3 regions of the Paraburkholderia sp. DD10 genome follow, and region 3 is predicted to be linked to each of the others. Evidence: predicted binding sites of a transcription regulator. Region 3 holds the regulator's gene; each other region holds the start of a gene.
The links. Region 3 encodes LexA, which represses DNA repair genes until DNA is damaged. Its sites were predicted from a motif close to ACTGTATNNNNATACAGT; they were not measured.
Positions count from the first base shown of each region.

Region 1: recA (recombinase RecA) is a predicted target of LexA. The motif match lies at 1,626-1,643, and genes of this name have one in related genera.
Region 2: ACOCG7_RS10210 (error-prone DNA polymerase) is a predicted target of LexA. The motif match lies at 6,372-6,389, and genes of this name have one in related genera.

Region 1 is NZ_CP185393.1:2,734,341-2,742,328, forward strand. Features, by position in the region: gene recX (recombination regulator RecX) at 1-461, opposite strand, end outside; gene recA (recombinase RecA) at 469-1,545, opposite strand; gene ACOCG7_RS27605 (response regulator transcription factor) at 1,778-2,563, shown strand; gene ACOCG7_RS27610 (sensor histidine kinase) at 2,574-4,112, shown strand; gene ACOCG7_RS27615 (MFS transporter) at 4,340-5,998, shown strand; tRNA gene ACOCG7_RS27620 (tRNA-Met) at 6,085-6,161, shown strand; partial or broken gene ACOCG7_RS27625 (alpha/beta fold hydrolase) at 6,528-6,737, shown strand; gene ACOCG7_RS27630 (hypothetical protein) at 6,852-7,190, opposite strand.
Region 2 is NZ_CP185392.1:2,238,799-2,246,786, reverse strand. Features, by position in the region: gene hpnR (hopanoid C-3 methylase HpnR) at 1-420, shown strand, start outside; gene ACOCG7_RS10230 (hypothetical protein) at 535-1,017, shown strand; partial or broken gene ACOCG7_RS10225 (methyl-accepting chemotaxis protein) at 1,032-1,151, opposite strand; gene ACOCG7_RS10220 (SDR family NAD(P)-dependent oxidoreductase) at 1,219-1,959, opposite strand; gene ACOCG7_RS10215 (LysR family transcriptional regulator) at 2,087-2,977, shown strand; gene ACOCG7_RS10210 (error-prone DNA polymerase) at 3,047-6,196, opposite strand; gene ACOCG7_RS10205 (response regulator transcription factor) at 6,584-7,354, opposite strand.
Region 3 is NZ_CP185393.1:854,252-862,239, forward strand. Features, by position in the region: gene ACOCG7_RS19305 (ABC transporter permease) at 1-735, opposite strand, end outside; gene nodI (nodulation factor ABC transporter ATP-binding protein NodI) at 784-1,698, opposite strand; gene ACOCG7_RS19315 (universal stress protein) at 1,975-2,439, shown strand; gene ACOCG7_RS19320 (DUF2939 domain-containing protein) at 2,533-3,189, opposite strand; gene ACOCG7_RS19325 (hypothetical protein) at 3,277-3,621, opposite strand; gene lexA (transcriptional repressor LexA) at 3,685-4,335, opposite strand; gene ACOCG7_RS19335 (sulfate ABC transporter substrate-binding protein) at 4,668-5,708, shown strand; gene cysT (sulfate ABC transporter permease subunit CysT) at 5,847-6,743, shown strand; gene cysW (sulfate ABC transporter permease subunit CysW) at 6,740-7,843, shown strand; gene ACOCG7_RS19350 (sulfate/molybdate ABC transporter ATP-binding protein) at 7,843-7,988, shown strand, end outside.

The DNA.
Region 1 (7,988 bases), 1.9 Mb from region 3:
GAATCGGACAGCCAGTTTTCCGTTTCCAGTGAATCGAGCAAGGTGTCGAGCGAATCGGTTTCCTCGACGAACGGTTTCAGCTTGCGCGCGAGTTCGGCGCGGCTGTATTCACGGCGAGACAAATAGCCGAGCGCGCGCCCTTTTAGCGAACGGGCCGGGCGTTGGGATTTCTTCGCTTCGTCTTGATCCGGCTTCGCTTCGCCAGGCGCGCGACGCGAGCGGGTGTAGGTGGTTTCGGTGACTGAAGCGGCTTCAGAAGAACCCGAGGGGCTTCCGGAAGGATCAGAAGTAACACGTGGGGAGGAGTCAAACTGCGCGCGCCGCGAGCGACGGCCCGCGGCGCGATCATGTGCGTCGAACGATTCGGACGGGTCGAACGGATCGTTCGAATCGCCGTTACCGTCACGCGGGCCGCCCGCGTTGCGTCCAGCATTGGACAACGGCCGGCCCTTGCGTATCACGTGATGGTTACTCTTCTTCGCCCGCGACTTCGGCGCCCGCCCCGGTCACTGCTTCGGCCATGGCGTTCACACCCAGCGATTCGCGGATACGGTTTTCAATTTCACGAGCGATATCAGGATTCTCGCGCAGGAATTCGCGCGCGTTGTCCTTGCCCTGACCGATACGTTCGCCGCTGTAGCTGTACCAGGCACCGGCCTTGTCGACGATCTTCGCCTGCACGCCGAGGTCGATGATCTCGCCCTGGCGCGAGATACCCTCGCCATACAGAATGTCGAAAATCGCTTCGCGGAACGGCGGCGCCACCTTGTTCTTGACGACCTTCACGCGCGTTTCATTGCCGATCACTTCGTCGTTCTTCTTGATCGAACCGATGCGGCGAATGTCCAGGCGCACCGACGCGTAGAACTTCAGCGCATTGCCGCCCGTGGTGGTTTCCGGATTGCCGAACATCACGCCGATCTTCATGCGGATCTGGTTGATGAAGATCACGAGGCAGTTCGTGCGCTTGATCGTGCCGGTGAGCTTGCGCAGCGCTTGCGACATCAGACGCGCTTGCAGACCTGGCAGCGAGTCGCCCATTTCGCCTTCGATTTCGGCCTTCGGCACGAGGGCCGCGACCGAGTCGATCACGATCATGTCGATCGAGCCCGAGCGCACCAGCGCGTCGGCGATTTCGAGCGCCTGCTCGCCGGTGTCCGGCTGCGAGACCAGCAGGTCGTTCACATTTACGCCGAGCTTGCCCGCGTACTGAATATCCAGCGCGTGTTCCGCGTCGATAAACGCCGCCGTGCCGCCGATCTTCTGCATTTCGGCGATGACCTGCAGCGTCAGCGTGGTTTTACCGGATGACTCCGGGCCATAGATTTCGACCACACGGCCACGCGGCAAACCGCCGACGCCCAGTGCGATGTCGAGACCGAGCGATCCGGTTGAGACCACCTGGATGTCTTCGACTGCCTCACCTGCGCCGAGCCGCATGACCGACCCTTTGCCGAACTGCTTTTCGATCTGCGCGAGTGCGGCAGCGAGTGCCTTGCTCTTTTCAGCAGTCAGTCCAGCCGAGCCTTTCTTGCTTTCTTCCATGAATCGTCCTTTGCTATGATGAACGGCGTCTGAGGCAGGTGCGCAGCGCGTTTTCAACGAACGGCGCACGAAACTCAGACACTGTATAAAAAAACAGTGGTTTTGGCAAGCACGATTCCATGCGAACGCGCATATTTACTCTCGCGCTACCCCACCACCCACAATAATTTTCGGAGACCGCTGTGCGCCGCGGGGACACCCAAGGTGCCGGCAAGGCCAAAGCTGGCGCACCATGCGAATTCTGATTGCCGAAGACGACAGCATACTCGCGGACGGTCTGGTTCGATCACTCCGCCAATCGGCCTATGCCGTCGATCACGTGAAGAGCGGCGTCGAGGCCGACACCGCCCTGTCGATGCAAACCTTCGACCTGCTGATCCTCGATCTCGGCCTGCCGCGCATGTCCGGGCTCGAGGTGCTGCGCCGCCTACGCGCGCGCAATTCGAACCTGCCGGTGCTGATCCTGACCGCCGCGGACAGCGTCGACGAACGCGTCAAGGGCCTCGATCTCGGCGCCGACGACTACATGGCCAAACCCTTCGCGCTGAACGAACTCGAGGCGCGCGTGCGGGCGCTGACCCGGCGCGGCGCGGGCGGCGGCCCGACCGTCGTGCGGCACGGCTCGCTGTCGTTCGACCAGGTTGGCCGCATCGCCTATGTCAACGAACAGGTGATCGACCTGTCGGCGCGCGAGCTGGGCTTGCTCGAGGTGCTGCTGCAGCGCATCGGCCGCCTGGTCTCGAAAGAACAACTCGTCGACCATCTATGCGAATGGGGCGAGGAGGTCAGCAACAACGCGATCGAAGTCTACGTGCACCGGCTGCGCAAGAAGATCGAGCCGAGCGGCGTGCGCATCATCACTGTGCGGGGCCTGGGATATTGCCTCGAGAAGGCGGCGTCGCCCGCGAACGTGAACGCCCACGCCGGCGAGAGCGAGGGCGCGCCGCCGCCGTCCGCCGCCGGGCCCGAACCCGAGCCGCCGTCGGGCCCGATGCCGGCGAGCCACCATTTCAAATAGGGAACGCCCCATGGCCGCTCGCGCAGATCGCCCCACGGCGCACGCGGCGGACCTCGACGAAGCGCGCGACGAGCGCTACGCCAATCCGTTCGCCCCGCCCGACGAGACCGAAGCCGCCGCCGCGGCGCGTCCGCGCTCGCTATTCGGCGAGATTCTCGACTGGATGTTGGCGCCGCTCCTGCTGCTGTGGCCGATGAGCCTCGCCGTCACCTATCTCGTCGCCAAGTCGATCGCCAACGGGCCGTTCGACCGCGCGCTCGAAACCGACGCCTATGTGCTCGCGCGCCAGATTCATCCGGTGAATGGCGTGGCGGAGCTGTCGCTGCCCGATTCCACGCGCGATTTTCTACGCACCGACAATGTCGACAGCCTGTTCTATCAGGTGCTCGGCACGCGCGGCGAACTGGTCGGCGGCGAGCGCGACATGCCGTTGCCGCACGAGGACGATCGCCCGCCGCCCGGCCTCGTCGAATTCCGCGACGACGTGCTGCACGGCAACGACATCCGCGTCGCCTATACGACCGTCGAGTTTCCGCAGACGCCCGGCGCGCAGCCGGTGCTGGTGCAGGTCGCCGAAACGCTCGACAAGCGCAGCCAGCTCGCCAACGACATCATCAAGGGCGTGATCCTGCCGCAGTTCGTGATTCTGCCGCTCGCGATCCTGCTGGTGTGGTTCGGCCTGTCGCGCGGACTCGCGCCGCTGCATGCGCTGCAGGACCACATCCGCGCGCGCCGCCCCGACGATCTGTCGCCGCTGGAAGCACGCCGCGCGCCGCCCGAGATAGAGCCGCTGGTCACGTCGTTCAACGATCTGCTCACGCGCCTCGAACAGAACATGGAATTGCAGAAGCGCTTCATCGCCGATGCCGCGCATCAGATGAAAACGCCGCTGGCCGGCCTGCGCACCCAGGCGGAGCTGGCGTTGCGCCAGGACGTCTCGGCGGAAGTTCATCGCTCGCTCGAACAGATCGCCACCAGTTCCGAGCACGCGGCGCGGCTCGTCACGCAGTTGCTGGCGCTGGCGCGTGCCGAGAACCGCATGTCGGGGCAGATTTTCACCACCGTGGAGGTCACCGAGGTCGCGCGCCATGCCGTGCGCGACTGGGTTCAAGCCGCGCTCGCCAAGCAGATGGACCTCGGTTACGAAGCGCCCGAGGAACCGGTCGAAGTGGACGGCAATCCGGTGATGCTGCGCGAAATGCTGTCGAATCTGATCGACAACGCGATCCGCTACACCCCGGCGGGCGGACGCATTACCGTCAGGGTTCGGCATGAGGCGACAGCGCGGCGCGTCCATCTCGAAGTCGAGGACACCGGCATGGGCATTCCGGCGGCCGAGCGCTCGCGGGTGATCGAGCGCTTCTACCGGATTCTCGGCCGCGAAGGCGACGGCAGCGGCCTTGGGCTTGCGATCGTCCGGGAGATCGCAACCATGCACGGCGGCGAACTGACGATCGAGGACAACGTCTATCAAACCTCGCCGCGGCTTGCCGGAACGCTGGTGCGTGTCAGCTTGCAAGCGCACGAACCGGCACGGGACTTACCCTAACGCTGATTGAACGCCAAACCGGACGGCGGCAATTATTGAGACACGTTAGCCGCGCGTTGGCGTGGCTTTTAGCCAAATTGGAAGGTGTTAGCCAAAATTCGCCGCATGAACGACGCAACCCTGTTCACCCCGCCACGTCAGTAGCCCGTAAGTTTCCATTCCAATAATCGGTTCCACGGGGACGCCTTGCCGGCGAACCGCGTGCATATCAATATTGGAGACGACATATGGCTACCGTTGGCGGGCAACTCTCGCATACGCCGATGACGCGAGAAGAGAAGCGGGTGATCTTCGCATCGTCGCTGGGTACGATTTTCGAGTGGTACGACTTCTATCTGGCCGGTTCGCTCGCGGCTTTCATCAGCAAGAGCTTTTTCTCCGGCGTCAATCCGACCGCCGCCTTCATTTTCACGCTTCTCAGCTTTGCCGCGGGTTTCGCGGTGCGGCCGTTCGGCGCGATCGTGTTCGGGCGCCTCGGCGATATGGTCGGGCGCAAGTACACGTTCCTCGTCACGATCGTGATCATGGGTCTGTCGACGTTCCTCGTCGGCTTCCTGCCCGGCTACGCGGCGATCGGCATGGCTTCGCCAGTGATCTTCATCGCGATGCGCATGCTCCAGGGTCTCGCGCTCGGCGGCGAATACGGCGGTGCCGCCACTTACGTCGCAGAACATGCGCCGGCGGGACGCCGCGGCTTCTACACCGCATGGATCCAGACCACCGCCACGCTCGGCCTGTTCCTGTCGCTGCTGGTGATTCTCGGCGTGCGCACGGCGATGGGCGAGGACGCGTTCGGCGTATGGGGCTGGCGCATTCCGTTTATCGCGTCGATCGCGCTGCTGGCCGTGTCGGTGTGGATTCGCTTGCAACTGCATGAGTCGCCGGTGTTCGAGCGCATCAAGGCCGAAGGCAAGACCTCCAAGGCGCCGCTCTCGGAAGCATTCGGCCAGTGGAAGAACCTGAAGGTCGTGATCCTCGCGCTGATCGGCCTGACAGCCGGCCAGGCCGTGGTCTGGTACACGGGTCAGTTCTACACCCTGTTCTTCCTGACGCAGACGCTGAAGGTCGACGGCGCGAGCGCCAACATCCTGATCGCGATCGCTCTCCTCATCGGCACGCCGTTCTTTCTGTTTTTCGGCTCGCTGTCGGATCGCATCGGCCGCAAGCCGATCATCATGGCGGGGTTGCTGATCGCCGCGTGCACGTACTTCCCGTTGTTCAAGGCGCTCACGCATTATGCGAATCCGGCGCTGGAAACCGCCACGCTGAAATCGCCGATCGTCGTGATCGCGAATCCGGACGAATGCTCGTTCCAGTTCAACCCGGTCGGCACGGCGAAGTTCACGAGTTCGTGCGACATCGCCAAGAGCGCGCTCTCGAAGTCGGGCTTGAACTACGAGAACGTCGCGGCGCCGGCGGGCGCGCTCGCGCAGATCAAGGTCGGCGACACGGTGATCAACACCTATGACGGCAAGGCCGCCGACGCCAAGGAGCAAGGCAAGACGTTCGACAAGACGCTCGCGACGACGCTGAAGACGGCCGGCTATCCGCCGAAGGCCGATCCTTCGCAGATCAACTGGCCGATGACCGTGGCGATCCTGACGATCCTCGTGATCTACGTGACGATGGTGTACGGGCCGATTGCGGCGATGCTGGTCGAGATGTTTCCGACGCGCATCCGCTATACGTCGATGTCGCTGCCGTATCACATCGGCAATGGCTGGTTCGGGGGCTTCCTGCCGGCGACCGCGTTCGCGATCGTCGCGGCGAAGGGCAACATTTACTCGGGGTTGTGGTATCCGATCGTGATCGCGCTCATTACGTTCGTGATCGGCATTCTGTTCGTCAAGGAGACCAAGGACTCGGACATCTACGCGAGAGACTGAACACGGGGTGTCCGGGGCTGCTTTGAAAAAGTAGCGCGCCGGGGGTTGACAGCCTCCGGCGCTATCCCCATAATCTCGCTTCTTTCGGCGAATTAGCTCAGTTGGTTAGAGCGACGGAATCATAATCCGCAGGTCCGGGGTTCGAGTCCCTGATTCGCCACCAGTTGCAAGAAAAAGCCCGCTTCGGCGGGCTTTTTTTCGTCCTTGATTTTTATACGGTTTCTGGCAATTCGAGGACGCGGCGCGTTTGGCCGATAAGCTCACCGGTACAACCTGCTGGTACAAACCGGGCTCGCAGGGAGGTCCACATCCGGATGGACGACGAATTGGCCAAAAAACTGTACGTGTGCCGTCCGCGCGGTACTTCGGTGCCTCGATTTCGCGCTGTCATCCTGGACAGTTTGCGCCCCTACGCCGACGGCCAAAAATGTTCAAGCGGACACTGGGGCAAAGACCCGTCGCGACAGCGCGAGCGACGGCGACTATTTCGGTTTGGACTGACTGACGGCGTTGCGCGCCCGTCGACGACCACCTCGCCGCCGGTACCGCGCCGATTCTCGACTTGCAGGGTGAGAACGACGCAGTGTCGCCTCGTCGGTTCTCACAGCTTCTCAAGTCCATGCTCGGCGACCGCGAGACGGTAGTCGTATTGCCGAATGCGGGACACGCGATGGCGCCCGCGCAGCCCAAAGCGATGGCTGATGCGATCTCAACGTTTGCGAAGCGAGTCAACCAATAACGCGACGCTTGACGTCGGGGCAGCGAAGCGGCCCTGGCGTCTCCCGAAAGAACAAGGGAACAGCAATCACGTGCTAACCAGCGTGGCAGACGCAGACTGCTAGCGATGTCTGTTCTAATCGGCAGCAAAGACCACGGCTGCGGTATCGCCGACTTCCGTAAAGCTTCGGACAAAGCGATAGGCTTGGCTATCGATATGAATCTGGTTCCCGCCCGAGGAGGTTAGCTCGAGCATGTCGTTTGCAAGCGAAGTTGCGATCGTGCCAATCTGCTTCAGGTCCTCGGGCAAACCTGCTGGGTCGCCCAAATAGACGGTACACGCATCGACCGTGTGTCGCATCATCACGATGCTTGTCGCGCTATCGAGTGCGCGCTCAAGATACCCGGCGAGAATTCGCAGCGATTCCGGCACGTCTGCGCCATAAGCGTTCGCTAAGCCAATATCGTCTGTCACTTTGAACTCCTTCGGCCGTTTGGGCCATGTGAGCGGCTCGTGTCTTTTTTCCACTGACAGGCGGGTGGGCCGCTTCCGTCCTAACCGACAGTGATGCAGCACATGGCTCGGCTGCCAGTCAGGCTTACATCTCACCGGGACCGTGCATCATCCGATGATGACTGCGGCGGCGTCGTGTTCATGCGAGCATACGTGATCCGCGTCCCCGCTCGGAATCACGCAGCGGCGGTACGGCCCCGCGCTATTCGCGTCGGCGCGATTCGCCATGCGAGAACATCCGCCGCTTTGCGGTTGGAGACTTCGAGCCAAGTCACGACCCGCCTTTGTACGTCTCAACGAAGCTCGCGAGGTCTGCCCAGTTCGGTGACGATAGCAGCTCCGGATGGTCCTGTTGCACCTTTAGCGCGACGCGACGAAAGGCCTGTGCGCATGCAGAGAAGCCAGTCGATCGAGAGACAGAAGACGCACCCACGTGCGCCGTTCGTGGTAAGCCAATCGTCAACCCGCGACTGCTCCGGAAGAAAACCAGACATGTTGTCGCTAATCGCACGCTCGCCTGCCATTGCCATCAAGCGATTGGCACGGTGCCCGTCGGGAGCGGCGCAAACCAGCTATCGCAAACGGTGAAATTCCTTGCGAAAAATCATAAACAGGCAGCGCGTCGGCGGTGTAATAGCCCATCACCCATTGATAGGTCGGCCGGTGGTGGGTCGTGTCGCGTAGACGTATCCGTCGTATTGCGAATGCTACTTGCGGATGTGGATCTGACGAAGAACGTCCGAGAACATGTCGCTCGCC
Region 2 (7,988 bases), on a different replicon from region 3:
CGCAGGCTGACCAGCCTGGATTATCGGTTGTATGACATACAGCATGCGGTTTTGCCGACCCGTTTGCCGCTCGATGAGTTCTATACGGAACTGGTGCGCACGCAGCAGGTACTCAATCGCAAGCACCTGGGCTGGACCGCATTGCGGGGCGCGACGGGGCAGGCGTGCAAGCTGTTGCTGCGCGGCCAGACCAACTTCGTGCGGATGTTGTGGAAATTCGATTCCGTTTTCGATCCGCGATTGCAACTCGGCGATCATGCACGCATGGTGCGTTATGCCATGTCGCCGCCGCCCGCCGTGACGGACGAGCGGGTCGACGTGAAATCGATTTATGTCTATGGGCCGACGGGTCGCCGAGGGCGCCGGATCGACGACGCCACCGAAAGATTCGTGGACGGGACGCGGATGGGGGCGGAGTAGGAGTGGGGAAGTAGCCGCTTCGCGTCGCCTTCGATTGCCGGGTGAAGTACCATCGCCGCTTCGTTAATAACAATGACGGTGTGGACCAGATCGATGACAATGTTCCAACGAACGATGGCGAGTCGCGCTTCGTTGCGGCAGACGCCGCTGAACCTGAAAGTCAACCTCGGACGACTGTTCGTCGCAGCGCTCGCGGCGAGTTCTTTCGCGACCTGCGTTCATGCGCAAAGCAACGCGTCCGGCCCGCTCGGCACGCCCTCGGGTCAACTGCAATTCGTGCGCGCCGACCACGATTGGACGGCGATGCTCGACAACGAGGTTTTCGATCGCTTCGGCGCGAACGCGCTCGCGCATTTCGATGACGTGGGCAACGCAAACGACACGGTCACGCGCACGCTCGTGCAGACCGATTCCGGCCCGGTGCTGTACGACTTTCGCCGCCGTCCGCCGCTTGTGCAGCGCTCCGGTATCCGCATGACGGTCAGGCGCGTGTTCTGGCAAGGCGATGAAGTCGTGATGCACGGCTCGCAAGGCTGGTTCCGATTCAAGCGCGGCATGCTGACGAAGCTGCAGTCGTCGACGACGACGTATCACTGATTGCGTGCATACGAATCAGAGGCGACCGCGGCGAAGCCGCGTCCTTCCTCTGCCGCTCGCGCCGCCTCCACTTCAGCATCAAGCGCAAGAATATTGGTCTGAAACGCGATGCTTTCGATCGTGCCGGTGACGTTCCGCCCCGAGGCGTCGTTGGCGTCGTTGGCCCGTATGCGTGGAGATCGCGTCAGCGAGCGTCGCCTTTCAGACCTGACCGACACCACCATCGGCCATCAAATCCGCCCCCGTCACATAGGAACTCTGGTCGGACGCGAGAAAGAGCGCCGCATTGGCAATCTCCTCGGCCCGCGCGAGTCGACCGATCGGGATCATGCTCTGGTACATGTTCACCAGTTCCTCGCGCGTCGCCGATTGAGAATCGAGAATCGGAGTATCGGTGACGCCAGGGCTGAGCAGGTTGACGCGAATGCCGCGATCCTTGAATTCCGCGGCCCACGTGCGGGCATAGGAACGTAGCGCCGCCTTGGTCGCCGCGTAGGCCGTATGGCCGGGAATGCCCATGCCGTGCATGGCCGAGGAGACCAGAACGATCGATCCGCCCGCTGTCATCAGCGGCAACAGCTTCTGAACCAGGAAGACCGGGCCGCGAGCCATGAGGTTGAAGGCCTTGTCGAAATGCTCGGGCGTGAGGGTGTCGATCGAAGCCTGCTCCGTAAAACCCGCGTTCGACACGACGATGTCGACGACACCTTTTACTTCCCTGACTGTTGCAGCGACGCGATCGAGATCATCGAGGTTCGCCGCGTCAGCCTGGATAGCGGTGACGTTGCGGCCGATCAGTCGGGCGGCTTCGTCGAGCTGCGCCTGCCGGCGACCAAAGATAAAGACATGCGCGCCTTCGGCCACCAGGCGTTGGGCGATCGCCAAACCGATACCGGTCGTTGCGCCGCTAATGACGGCGGTCTTGCCTGCGAGAGTGGACATCGAAACCTTCTATCTGTTCGTGAATGACAGAACGATGGTAATTGCGGCCGGCGGGAATGATAATGCGGAGATTTTTCATAAGATCTATTCTCTCGGGGAATAGCTGGAGCGCTCGGAGGCGACGGCAATGGATCGGTTTCACGAATTGAACGCCTTCATCGCCGTGGCCGAGGCGGGTGGCTTTTCGGCTGCGGCGCGTAGAACGGGAGAATCGCAATCCGCCATCAGCAAGGCCATCGGGACGCTGGAGAAGCGCCTTGGCGTGCTGTTGTTCAACCGCAGCACGCGCAACGTGACCCTCACGGATCAGGGGCAGCGGTACTACGATCGGACCAGGCCGCTCGTCGATGAGATGGATGAAGCCGACAGCGAACTGACGAGCAGCACGCTCGATGTCTCCGGTTTGATCAGGATCGCCGTAGCGTCCACGTTCGGTCGCCTTCACGTCTTGCCGCTCATCCCTGAGTTGTTGTCGCTCAATCCCGGCCTTCAGGTCGATCTTGTTCTTTCGGACCTCGTGCGCGACATGGTGGAAGACCGGATCGATCTCGCGATCCGGGTAGGTCCCGTCAACGATCCTGACGCGGTCGTCAGGCGCGTGGCGACCACGCCGCTCGTGTGCGTCGGATCGCGTCGCTATTTCGAGCAACACGGCATACCCAGGACACCCGCCGAGCTCGTCGACCACAACTGCCTTTTATATGGCGGTCTGACGGAGTCGGCGAACTGGCCGTTCGTCGGGCCGGACGGTCCATTCAGTGTGGCCGTTCGCGGCAATCTTTCGTCGAACAGCGTCGAAACGATCCGGGCGGGTGTGCTGGACGGCGTTGGAATCGGCCTCTTTGCGAGAGTGTCGCTTGCCGACGAACTCCGGCATCCGGACGTGATCGCCGTTCTCGAGGACTTTATAGGCGACGTGAGAGACATCAGCGTCATCTGGCCAAGGCGTCGGTTTGTACCGGCGCGCGTGCGCCGCGTGACGGACTTTTTTGCCGCGGCCCTCCCGCTGCGCGTTTAGGCAAACGGAATCCTCGGCGCGTCACGCGTCGCTGCGAGACGCAGTTCATGACGCTTTAGCATGAATGACTCAACAAAAATTCCTGCTCGCCGTCACCAGCCCACCCAGCAGATGCGACATATCGACAAGGCGATGCGCCACCAGATGGCGTACTTCGCCTTCGCACTGCCACACCCCGAGCACGCCGAGTAACGACGCGCCAAGCACCTCCCGGCGCTGCTGTTCGAGCACCTTGGGCCAGATGATGACGTTCACATTGCCGGTCTCGTCCTCGATGGTGATGAAGATGACGCCCTTCGCGGTATCGGGCCGTTGACGCACCGTAACAATGCCGCAGCCGCGCGCGAGGCGGCCGTTGCGGTAGGTCTGCAACGTGGATGCCGGCATCCATTTGCCGGCCAGCAAATGTCGGCGCAGTAGCGCGAGGGGATGCCGGCCCAGTGTCAGTCCCATCGACCGGTAGTCGCCGACGATATCGTCCGCCTCGGACGGCGCGCCCAGTTCAGGCGTTTCGTCTTCGACTTTCGCGACCGAGAGCATGTCCTTGTCAGGTATGGACGCAACCGACTGCCACAGCGCCTCGCGCCGGTTGCCGGCAAGCGAGGACAGGGCGTTGGCCGCGGCCAGCACCTGCAGGTCGCGACGGTCCAGTTGCGCGCGCCGCGCGAGGTCGGACACGGTCGTGAATCGACGCACGGCTCGCGCATTCTCGATACGTTCGGCGGTGCCGTCGCGCATGCCCCGAAGCAGCGACAAACCCAGTCTGACAGCAGGCCGCGCCGCGCCGTCGACCTGTTCGAGCGACGAATCCCAGCCGCTTATCGTGACATCCACCGGCAGCACCTGAACGCCGTGGCGCTTCGCATCCTGAACGAGTTGCGACGGCGAATAGAAGCCCATCGGCTGGCTGTTGAGCATTGCGGCGAGAAACGCTTCCGGCTCATGACACTTCAGCCAGCTGCTTGTGTACACGAGCAGCGCGAAGCTGGCCGCATGACTTTCCGGAAAGCCATACTCGCCGAAACCGAGAATCTGCTGAAAGATGCCGTCCGCGAATGCCCTGTCGTACCCACGTTCGAGCATGCCGTTGACGATGCGGTCGTAGTACTTCTGAAGGCCGCCTTTGCGCTTCCATGCCGCCATTGCTCTTCGCAACTGGTCCGCTTCGCCGGCCGAGAAGCCCGCCGCCAGGATGGCGACCTGCATGACCTGCTCCTGGAAAATCGGCACGCCAAGCGTGCGGCCCAATGCGGCTTTCAGCGCCTCGCTGGGGTAAGTCTCCGGCTCGAATCCCTGCCGGCGTTGCAGGTACGGATGGACGGCGCCGCCCTGAATCGGTCCGGGGCGGACGATGGCGACCTCGATAACGAGGTCGTAGAAGATGCGTGGTTTCAGCCGTGGCAGCATCGACATCTGCGCGCGCGATTCGATCTGGAACACGCCCACGGTATCCGCGCGCGAAATCATCTCGTAGGTCGCGGCGTCTTCCGCCGGAATGTCCTGCATCTCGAAGCGCTCGCCGCGCTGCGCCGACACGAGGTCCAGGGCGCGGCGGATAGCGGACAGCATGCCGAGCGCGAGCACGTCGATCTTGAGCAGCCCCAGCGACTCCAGGTCGTCCTTATCCCACTGGATAACGCTGCGCTCCGGCATGGCGGCGTTTTCAACAGGCACGAGGCGCGTGAGTTTTCCCCTGCTGATGACAAAGCCGCCCGAGTGCTGCGACAGGTGCCGTGGAAAGCCATACAGTTGCGCGGCCAGTGACGCCCACGCCTGGATGATGGGCGTCTGCGAATTCAGCCCCGATTCCTCGAAGCGCTTGAGCAGGTCCGCGCTGTTATCGAACCAGTGATGCGACTTCGCCACCGCATCGACTATCTGCATGTCGACACCGAGCGCCTTGCCGGTTTCGCGCAGCACGCCGCGCGCACGATAGGTGGAGACGGCCGCGGCAATCGCTGCACGGTCGCGGCCGTATTTGCAGTAGATGTACTGGATCACCTCTTCACGCCGCTGGTGTTCGAAGTCGACGTCGATGTCGGGCGGCTCGCCGCGCTCCCTGGAGATGAAACGCTCGAACAGCATGTTGCCGCGCGCAGGGTCGACCTCCGTAATACCCAGGCAATAGCAGACCGCCGAATTGGCGGCCGAGCCGCGGCCTTGACAGAGAATGTGCTGGCTGCGCGCAAACCGCACGATGTCGTAAACGGTGAGAAAGTACGGCTCGTATTGCAGGTCCGCAATCAGTTCGAGTTCGTGTTCGATCTGCGTCTGAACGTTGCACGGAATGCCTGACGGGAAGCGTCGCTGCGCGCCGATGTACGTCTCCTGCCGCAGATAAGTCGCCGGCGTGAAGCCTTTCGGCACCAGTTCATCGGGATACTCGTACCGGAGTTCATCCAGCGAGAACGTGCAGTGCGCGAGGATGTTCGTGGTCTCGCGAAGCGCGTATTCCGGATAGAGGTTCGCGAGCCGCAGCCGCGAGCGAAGATGCTGCTCCGCGTTCGGCGCGAGGTCGTAGCCGCATTCATGCACCGGCCTGCCGACGCGGATGGCCGTCAACGTGTCCTGCAACGGTTTGCGCGAGCGCACGTGCATCACCACGTGGCCGAGCGCGACGACCGGTATGCCATGCCTCTCAGCGGTGTATTCGACGGCGCCGCGATGGATGTCGTCCATTGCCCGCTGATGCAGCACGAGGCCGCACCACGCGCGGGCGGGAAACGTGTCGTCGAGCCATTTGAGTTGCGCTGCGAGCGTTTCTTCTTTTGCCGGGAATTCGGGCACCAGGATCGCCAGGCAATCGGGCATGCCGCGCAAATGCGCGTAGTCGCGATCGGGGCGCGACAGATCGTGTGGCGTCAGACGATATTCGCCCTTCGGCGCGCGCGTGCGCGCGAGCGTGATCAATTCGGACAGGTTGCCGTAGCCCTCGCGATTCTGCGCGAGCAGGATCAAGCCGAACGCCGGCGATCCGTCGGCATTGCGCAGTTGAAAATACGAACCGATGATGAGCGGCAACCCGATTTCCTTCGCCGCGACATGCGCGCGCACGACGCCGGCAAGCGAGCATTCATCGGTGACGGCGAGCCCTGCATAACCGAGTTGCGACGCGCGTGCGGCGAGTTCTTCCGCATGCGAGGCGCCGTGCAGGAACGTGAAGTTCGAAAAGCAGAACAGCTCGGCGTAGGCCGGTAGCGCGGTGAAAGTCGTGTCCATTGCGCATCATCCGGACAGGCCGTGCGGGAATCCGCTCTGCTCTTTTTGAGCAGGGCGGTTACGGTGGAGAGCCGGTGCCGATAGTGCGCTGTTCACGCGGGCAAGCCGGGTTGCGTGCCAGAGCGATAGGTGGATATCGGCGGTAGGGAGAGTGACGGACGACATGAGTGCAAATACTGTATATGCATACAGTATCATACGCCTGAATTTGGACCTGCACGACATTGCGAGGAAATAGCAGTTTCCTGCGCAATCGCAATCTAACTTACGTCATACGAAAGAGCGCGCCCACTCTCCAAACGCTCACGCTCACGTATAAGGTCACGCTATGGCATTGCGAGCAATTGATTCGTCCGCCTGGTTCTCTCCACATCGCGACAGAACCAGTTATGCGGCGGCGACTTCCGCAAGATGTTCTCCGTTAGCGCGCGTTCCGCATTGGCCGCTATGAACCGACGATCGTTGCGCACCCTCCGCGGCCGCCTGAAGACAATACCCATAGCGGTAGATCGAAATAAGCACATATCCGTTCTCCGCACGCAGATGCAGTTTCGTCCGCACCGAGGAAACGTGTGTATCGAGCGTGCGGGAGGGCACGTCTGCCGAATGTCGCCACACGCTCTCGATGAGACTGGCACGAGAAAGCGGCCGGCCGAGATTCTGAAATAGCAGCAAGGCGACCCGGAATTCCTTCTGTGAAAGAGCGATGCGCTCGCCCCGCCAGGATACGCGGCCTTCCTGGAGATCGAAGCGATATTCGCCGAACTGCTGCTGCCTGGCGACGGCCGATGCGCGCTGACCGCAGCGGCGTAGCAGCGTGGTGATTCGGGCGAGGAGAATCGGAGCGGCGATGGGTTGAACGAGAAAGTCGTCGGCGCCGGCGTTCAGCGCGTCGACGACATCACGCTCGCGCAAATGACATGAGATAACCAGTATCGGGAGCTCCGTGTCGCAATGATGGCGAATGCCTGCGAGCATGGCGACCACTTCTATATCAGCGTCCCAACGGAAGATCGCAAGATCAAAAGTCCCGTGCTGCAAAGCGTGAAGCAGCGATCTCACTTCCGAAAAGGTTTGACAGCTATAACCGGCTGACATGAGCGTGTCGGTTACGAAACGCAATTCGGCCGGATCATTATTAAAAATGGCGATGTGCATGAGCGATGGTTCCTCGACAGACCGGGACGTATATCGACATCCAATGCCAATCGTTAGCCTGGACGGTTCTTATTTAAGTTCTCAGTAAACGTTGCCGCGATGATGATGCGGCCACCCAACCTGGTACGGATTTTCCGATAGTTCATAAATGGCAATGGTCAGGGACTGTCAGGAAGGAAGTGAGCGCGGGCGACACGGCGAATGGTCGAAGCGTTAAACGCTATCGATTACCACGTCGACGAACATCTCTCCGGGCTGCTTGAAGCTCACGTGGCTTTCTTCCTTGTGCATTACCGGAAATGTGTGCCTGCCGCGGCGCGTAACGGCTCACTCGCGACATGCACAACTATCGCCGCGTCCGCTCCATGCAAAACGATGATAGCCGTGAAAATATGAAAATTTCATTTATCAAATTAGCCGAAAAATTCGAAAAAAATGCCGTACGACCATGACCTTCTCTGACATTGTCTTTATTCCGGGTGCCACACAATCCGTTCCAGTCTCGGTGAAAGGACCGGCGGTAGCGCGATGAACATGACGTCGAATGAGCCTGCGATACAGGTACTCGTTACCGCCTCGACTCCGCGAAAGGGGTTCTTCGTGATCGTGTATCCGTACATCGCGAGTCGCCAGA
Region 3 (7,988 bases):
GGGCCGCCCGAGCATTGCCGGGCGAATCAGATCGACGGCGTGCGCGAGGGGCAACACCTGGGTCGCGGCACGCGCGGCGGCGGGCAGTTGCGAAGCGGGAAAGAACACGCCGGAGAGCAACAGCATCGGCGTCAACACCAGCGTCTGATAAAACATAAAGAAGTCATACGATGGCGCGAGTGCCGTCACCACCATCGCGATACTGGCGAACGCGAGCCCGGTCAGCACGATGACCGGCAACGCCAGCAGCATCGACGGAAAGTTCGCGTAGCCGAGCGCGCCGGCCACCAGCATGATCGCCGTGCCGGACAGCACCGACTTACTGCCCGCCCAGATCACTTCACCGAGCACGATGTCGCCGAGCGTGAGCGGCGTGTGCATGATCGCCTCCCAGGTGCGCTGCACGTGCATGCGCGAGAAGCCCGAGTACATCGACTCGAAACTCGCGGACATCATCACGCTCGACGCGACCGTGCCGGCCGCCAGAAACGCGATATACGACACGCCGTCGACGTGTCCGACCATCAGGCCGAGCCCGAAGCCGAGCCCGAACAGATAGATCATCGGATCGGCGAGATTGCCGAACATCGAGGCGATCGCGAGCTTTCTCCACACCAGATAGTTGCGGCGCCACACCGCAATCCAGTTCACGGCGTTCGCGGGCAACGCGGCGAACGGTTCCTGCCTCGACGGTGCGTCGCCGTTGCCGTGTGTTTCGTAAGTGCGTGCGTCCATTGCGTGTCTCGTGCGGTGTCGTTGTAGCCGTAACAGATTTGCCCGGCGTCAGTCCTGCATCTCGCGGCCGGTGAGCCGCAGGAACACATCTTCCAGATTCGCCGGACGATGCAGATAGCGCAGGTCGGCGCGTTGCTTGAGCCGCGCATGCACCGGCTGCGCGTCGTTCACATAGCAGAAGAGCGTCTCACCGCTGATCTCGGTTCGCTCGACAAGCGGCGCCAGTTCGTCGCGCAACGCAACCGGGTCGGGACCGAAGATCTCGATCACGTCGCAGCCGATCTCCGACGCGATCAACGTGCTCGGCGCGCCCTCGGCGATCTTGCGTCCTTCCTCGATCACGCACAGCCGGTTGCAGAGCCGCTCGGCTTCTTCCATGAAATGCGTGGTCAGCAGGATCGTCTTGCCGCGCGCGAGCAACGAGCGCAGCCGCTCCCAGATCAGATGCCGCGCCTGGGGGTCGAGGCCGGTGGTCGGTTCGTCCATGATCAGCACGTCGGGGTCGTTGACGAGCGCCCGCGCGAGCGTCAGGCGCCGCTTCATGCCGCCCGATAGCTCGCTCACGCGCGCATCCGCCTTGCTTTCGAGGCGCGCGAATTCGAGCAGCGACGGCACCATCGCGCGGCATTGCGCGGCGCTCAGTCCGAAGTAACGGCCGAACACCAGCAGGTTCTCGCGCACCGTGAAGTCGGGATCGAGATTGTCGAACTGCGGCACCACGCCGACGCGCGCCCGCGCCACCCGCGCGCGGCGCGGAATCGGCTCGCCGCACAGGCGGATCACGCCGGCATCCGGTGCGGCGATGCCGAGCAGCATGCGCAGCGTGGTGGTCTTGCCCGCGCCGTTGGGGCCGAGCAAGCCGAAGCATTCGCCGGCATCGACGTGAAACGAGAGCCCGTCGACGACTGTTTTGTCGCCGTAGCTTTTCTTGACCTGCTGGAATTCAATGGGGGCTTCGGGCATGGGATCGATGGAGGTTCCGGGAAAAACTCGCCGATGGTGCTAAGGGCCGGGAAGGCCGTCTATTCTAGGGCATCGGCGAGTTGCCGTCGGCGAGCCCGCAGCCGTTCCGAGCGCGTTTCTTGCACTGCCGCAAACCTCGCAAGACAGCCTCGATCCCGATCAAAACCCCGCACGCTCCGGATCGGTGCGCACTTAGCGTTTTCCATCCCTTGCAAGCTGAATTGCGGCGCACCATGATTCATGAAGACCGCGCTTTTCGCGGGTAGGGAGAAAATCATGGCGAGCTACAAGAAAATCCTGCTGTGCTACGACGGCTCGCGCGAAGGCCGCAAGGCGTTGCGTTGCGGCGCCGACCTGGCGTTGGATCTGAAGGCGGAAACGCATCTGTTGTCCGTGGTCGACATGCGTTCGAGCATTGCGCAAAGCGCGGGCCTGCTGACCGATGTGGCCTGCGGCAGTTTCGAGAAGACCGCCCGCGACATTCTGCAGGAAGGGGTGGACTGGCTCACCGAGCGTGGCGTGACCGCGCAAGGGCACTTTGCGTTCGGCCATCCAATCGACGAGATCGCGAATCTCGCCAACGAGTTGAACGTGGACCTCGTGGTGGTCGGTCACCGTTGCCGCACCGGTTTGTCGCGATGGTGGATGGGCGCGGGCAATACGCCGTTGCTCGACCGCGTATCGTGCAGCATCCTGGTGGCGTGTTCCTCCGCGCAGGAGCAGCAGCAAGCGGCGGCTTGATGCGCGGGAAGTGTGGCAAGTGTGGCGCGTGGCCGAGTGCGGTCCTGACAGGAAAACGGTTGCTCTTCCAGCTCCGTTCATGCGAACAGACAATCACTCATTCAAATTGACAGCGCTCAGCTTCCAGGTGAGCAGGCCTTCACGCTGGAAGATCGCCGAATAACGTGCGTCGCCGGCGCCATGCCGGTAAGTAACGACGAACTGGTTGAGGCCGCGATAGCCCGCCGTGGTTTCCGGCGGCTGCGGCGGCGCGGCGTTCTTGTTTGCCGCGCTGTTGGCCGAGCCTCCCGCGGTGGGCGATGCAGGCACGGGCGCCGGCGCGGGTGTTGCGGGCGGATTGTTGGCCGCGGGCGGAGCAGGCGGCCGCTCGCCAGGATTGCCGCGCGGCGGCATGCCGTTCAGCAATGCCGCCACGCCGTCCGGCGTCGCATAAGCGTTCACCAGCGGACCGATCAATGCCACGCCGATCATCGCGCCGATCGCGGCTAATGGATTGCCGTTGCCCTGCGCGTCGAGCCGGCGTGTCAGCAAGCCTGTGACCTCCTGCTTCAGGCTCTCGCGCAACGCGGGAAAGTCGACGTATTGATTGACGGTTTGCGCGTCGCGCGCGTCCGCCGCGCGCTTGAGATTATTCAGCGCGATATACGGCGACGCGTAGACGAACCCCAGCGCGGCGATCACCACAATCACAACCAGAGTGACGATCAAGGGCCGGTTGGCGCCGCGCTTCGTGCGTGTCGAAACTGCCATCGGGTGGGACTCTCCATCGCGTTTGATCTAGCGTGGACCGTGGCCACGCAAAAACGATCCCACGCGACAACGGTATCTGAAAGCCGATCAGGACTCGAATACGGCGCCGTGCACGTTGGCCTCGTCAGCGATGCAGCGATCGATCATGCGGCATACGGCCTCCATGGTGCCGACCATGATGAGCCGCGACGGCCCGTGATAAACCCGAACCGGTGCGCGCCGCTCCGGCTCCGCCATATTCAACCCGGCATTCAACGACACGCGGGCAAAGGCGGGCAACGACGACGGCAAGCTCGATACCCCGTCGGGCGAGTCGAACAGCGATGGCGTGCTGACCGCGGGCGCTCCGCTCACTGAGCAGGGCACCAGCTTGCGCAGACGGCGCAGACGACCGAACTGGCGAAAGGGCAGCAGGCGGGCAAGGCGTTCCATGAGTCTCTCCAGGCGATTCAACGTTGGGGCGGCTGCGATCCGGCGAACCGGCGAGCGGGCGGGTTAAAACTCTCCGGGGCGGATCAGCCCCACGGCGATACCCTCCAGCGCGAAATCCGCGCTGCCGGTTTCAACGAAGATGTTGTCGTAATCGGGGTTCTCGGCGATCAGCTCGATACCGTTTGGCCGGCGCTTCAGGCGCTTGACCGTGACGTCGTCGCCGAGCCGGGCGATGATGATCTGGCCGTCTTTCGCCTCGCTGCGCTTTTGCACCGCGAGCAGGTCGCCGTCGAAGATGCCGGCGTCGCGCATGGACAGCCCGCGCACTTTCAGCAGGTAATCGGGCTTGCTCGAGAAGAGCGCCGGGTCGCATGCGTAATGCTGCGAGATATGTTCCTGCGCGAGTATCGGGCTACCCGCGGCGACCCGGCCGATCAGCGGCAACGACAGTTGCATGATGCTCGCGTGCGGCAGCGTGAACTGGTGCGGCGAGTCTTCGGGGCTGGTGAGAAGGCGTATGCCGCGCGATGCGCCGGCCGCCAGTTCGATGACACCCTTGCGAGCGAGCGCGCGCAGATGTTCTTCTGCCGAGTTGGCCGAGCTGAAGCCCAGTTCGGCGGCGATCTCCGCGCGGGTGGGCGGAAAACCGGTGCGTTCGATGGCCCGGCGGATCAGATCGAAAACCTGCTGCTGTCGTGCGGTGAGTTTTGTCATGGCGCCACTGTATGTATGAACAGGTGGCTGTATTTTTATACAGTATCCGGCGCAATTCAAGCTTTACTTTAAGTTCGTGCGGGCAGGCGACGAAGTGGAGTCGTGGAAACGTCCGAACCGGACGCTCCAACACCCGTTTTCGTGCCGCAACGCCTTATCTGGCTGTCATTACCACTTTTGCGTATTAAAGAATGAAGAAACATTATTTTTAATGATGAAAGCCCTTCGATAGACTGGCCTCCAGTTGGCGCCACGCACGCGTGGCCGCACGCAGACGACGCAAAACAACATCACACGCCGTTTCAACGGACCACAACGCGGAGAAAGTTGGCATGAACCATCGACACACGGGGCTGGCAGGCAAGACGAAGAAACTGATCGCGGCGCTCGCCTTCGGCGCGGCAGCCGCGCTCGGCGTCGCGGGGCAGGCGCACGCCGCCGACACGACGCTGCTGAACGTGTCCTACGACCCGACGCGCGAGCTCTACCAGGACGTCAACCAGGCGTTCGGCAAGGAGTGGAAGGCAAAAACCGGCGAAACGATCACCTTCAAGCAGTCGCACGGCGGCTCGGGCGCGCAGGCGCGCTCCGTGCTCGACGGCCTGCAGGCGGACGTCGTGACTCTCGCGCTCGCCTACGACATCGACGCCCTCGCTAACAAGGGCCTGCTCGACAAGGGCTGGCAAAAGCGTCTGCCCGACAACGCATCGCCGTACACGTCGACGATCGTGTTTCTGGTGCGCAAGGGCAACCCGAAGCACATCAAGGACTGGGACGATCTGATCAAACCGGGCGTGTCGATCGTCACGCCGAACCCGAAAACCTCGGGCGGCGCGCGCTGGAACTACCTCGCGGCGTGGTCGTATGCCGCGCATCAGCCGGGCGGCAACGACCAGAACGCGAAGGAGTTCGTCGGCAAGCTCTATAAGAATGCCGGCGTGCTCGATTCGGGCGCGCGCGGCGCGACCACCAGCTTCGTGCAACGCGGCATCGGCGACGTGCTGATCGCGTGGGAAAACGAAGCGTTCCTGTCGCTGAAGGAGTTCGGCACGGACAAGTTCGAAATCGTCGTGCCGTCCGTGAGCATCCTGGCCGAGCCGCCGGTTGCCGTGGTCGACAAAGTCGTCGACAAGCGCGGCACGCGCAAGCTGGCCGAGGCGTATCTGAACTTCCTGTACAGCGAGCAGGGCCAGGAGATCGCCGCGAAGAACTTCTACCGGCCGCGTTCGAACAAGGTGCCGGCGGAGTTGACCTCGAAGTTTCCGAAGCTGAAGCTGTACACGGTGGACGACTCGTTCGGCGGCTGGACGAACGCGCAGAAAACGCACTTCGCGGACGGCGGCGTATTCGATTCGATCTATCAGCCGCAGTAAGACCGCCGGTGCCGGCAACGGCATCGACCGAGCGACGCGGCAACGCGTCCAATCCGGGCGCGCCCCAGTGGCGCGCTTTGGCCAGCCAGGGCCCGGCGGCCAGAACACGCAGGCGTGAACCCTGAAAGAGCATTGAGCATGACGACGTTGACCTTCCGAAAACCGAGCGCCTTGCCCGGTTTTGGCCTGACACTCGGCATCACGGTGGCTTATCTGAGCCTCGTGGTGCTGATTCCGCTTGCCGCAACCTTCCTCAAGACCGCGACGCTCGACTGGGCGCAGTTCGTGCGCGCGGTGAGTTCGCCGCGCGTGCTCGCGTCGTATCGCCTGACGTTCTTCTCGGCGTTGGGCGGCGCGCTGATCAACGCGGTGTTCGGCTTTCTGGTGGCGTGGGTGCTGGTGCGCTACACGTTTCCGTTCAAGCGCATCGTCGATGCGGTGGTCGATCTGCCGTTCGCTTTGCCGACCTCCGTGGCCGGCATTTCGCTCGCGGCCGTGTACGCGGGCAACGGCTGGATCGGGCAGTTTCTCGAACCGCTCGGCATCAAGATCGCATTCACGCCGGCGGGTGTGCTGGTTGCGCTGACGTTCATCGGCTTGCCGTTCGTCGTGCGGACCGTGCAGCCAGTGCTCGAGGAGTTCGAGCGCGAACAGGAGGAGGCGGCCGCGTGCCTCGGTGCGTCGCGCTGGCTGACGTTTCGCCGCGTGGTGTTGCCGTCGGTGTTTCCGGCCCTGCTGACGGGCTTCGCGCTGGCGTTCGCGCGCGCGCTCGGCGAATACGGCTCGGTGATTTTCATCGCCGGCAATGTGCCGATGAAGTCTGAAATCACCTCGCTGCTGATCATCACCAAGCTCGAGCAATACGACTACGCGGGCGCCACGGCATTGGCCGTGGTGATGCTGGTCGTGTCCTTCCTGATGCTGCTGTTCATCAATACCTTGCAGTGGTACTTGCAGCGCCGCACCGGGCGCGGCGGCGCGGGCCCGGCGCCGGCCCCGGCAAGCGTCGCGGCGATCGGCGGAGGTGTGCGATGAGCCGCCATTCCGCCGACGGCGCGCATCGTGTGAATCGCGCGGATGGGACGGATCGGGCCGCCGTCGCCGTCGCGCCGCGCGCGCCGCTCAACGTCGCGCGCCGGCCCGATCCGGTGACCGAACCGCCGGTGGTGCGCTGGATCCTGACCGGGGTCGCGTTGCTGTTTCTCGCGCTGTTTCTCGTCGTGCCGCTCGTCGCCGTGTTCTATCAGGCGTTGAACAAGGGGCTCGGCTTCTATCTGGAATCGCTCGCCGATCCCGATGCGCTGTCGGCGATCAAGCTCACCGTGATCACCGCGGCGATTGCCGTGCCGCTGAACCTCGTGTTCGGTCTCGCGGCTTCCTGGTGCATCGCCAAGTTCGAATTCCGCGGCAAGGCGCTGTTGACCACGCTGATCGATCTGCCGTTCTCGGTTTCGCCGGTGATCTCGGGCTTGATCTACGTGCTGCTGTTCGGCGCGCAAGGCTGGTTCGGCCCGTGGCTGCAAGCCCATGACGTGCAGATCATCTTCGCGGTGCCGGGCATCGTGCTGGCGACGATCTTCGTCACGTTCCCGTTCGTCGCGCGCGAACTGATTCCGCTGATGCAGGCGCAAGGCAACGACGAGGAAGAAGCCGCTCACGTGCTCGGCGCCTCGGGCTGGCAGATTTTCCGCCGCGTCACGCTGCCGAACGTCAAGTGGGGCCTGCTGTACGGCGTGATCCTGTGCAACGCGCGGGCGATGGGCGAGTTCGGCGCGGTGTCGGTGGTGTCGGGCCATATTCGCGGCCAGACCGACACGATGCCGCTGCACGTCGAAATTCTCTACAACGAGTACAACTTCTCGGCGGCGTTCGCGGTGGCGTCGGTGCTCGCGTTGCTCGCGCTCGTCACGCTGGCGCTCAAGCTGCTCGCCGAGCGGCATATGTCGGCGGAACTGTCGGCGGCGCGCGACGTGCCCGCGTATGCCGGGCCCGTCACGCCGGCGCCGGCTTCACAGCCTGGTTCACAGCCTGGTTCGCAGCCTGGTTCTGAGCCTGGCTCGCGGACCGCTTCACAGACCACCTCGCAATCCGTCAATGCATCGCAGCCACACCCGCTCAAGCAAGGAGAGCTGTAATGGGTATCACCGTTCGTAACCTGCAGAAGCGCTTCGGCGATTTCGTCGCGCTCGATAACGTCTCGCTCGATTTCCCGCCGGGCGAACTGGTTGCGCTGCTCGGGCCCTCGGGTTGCGGCAAGACGACCTTGTTGCGGGTGATCGC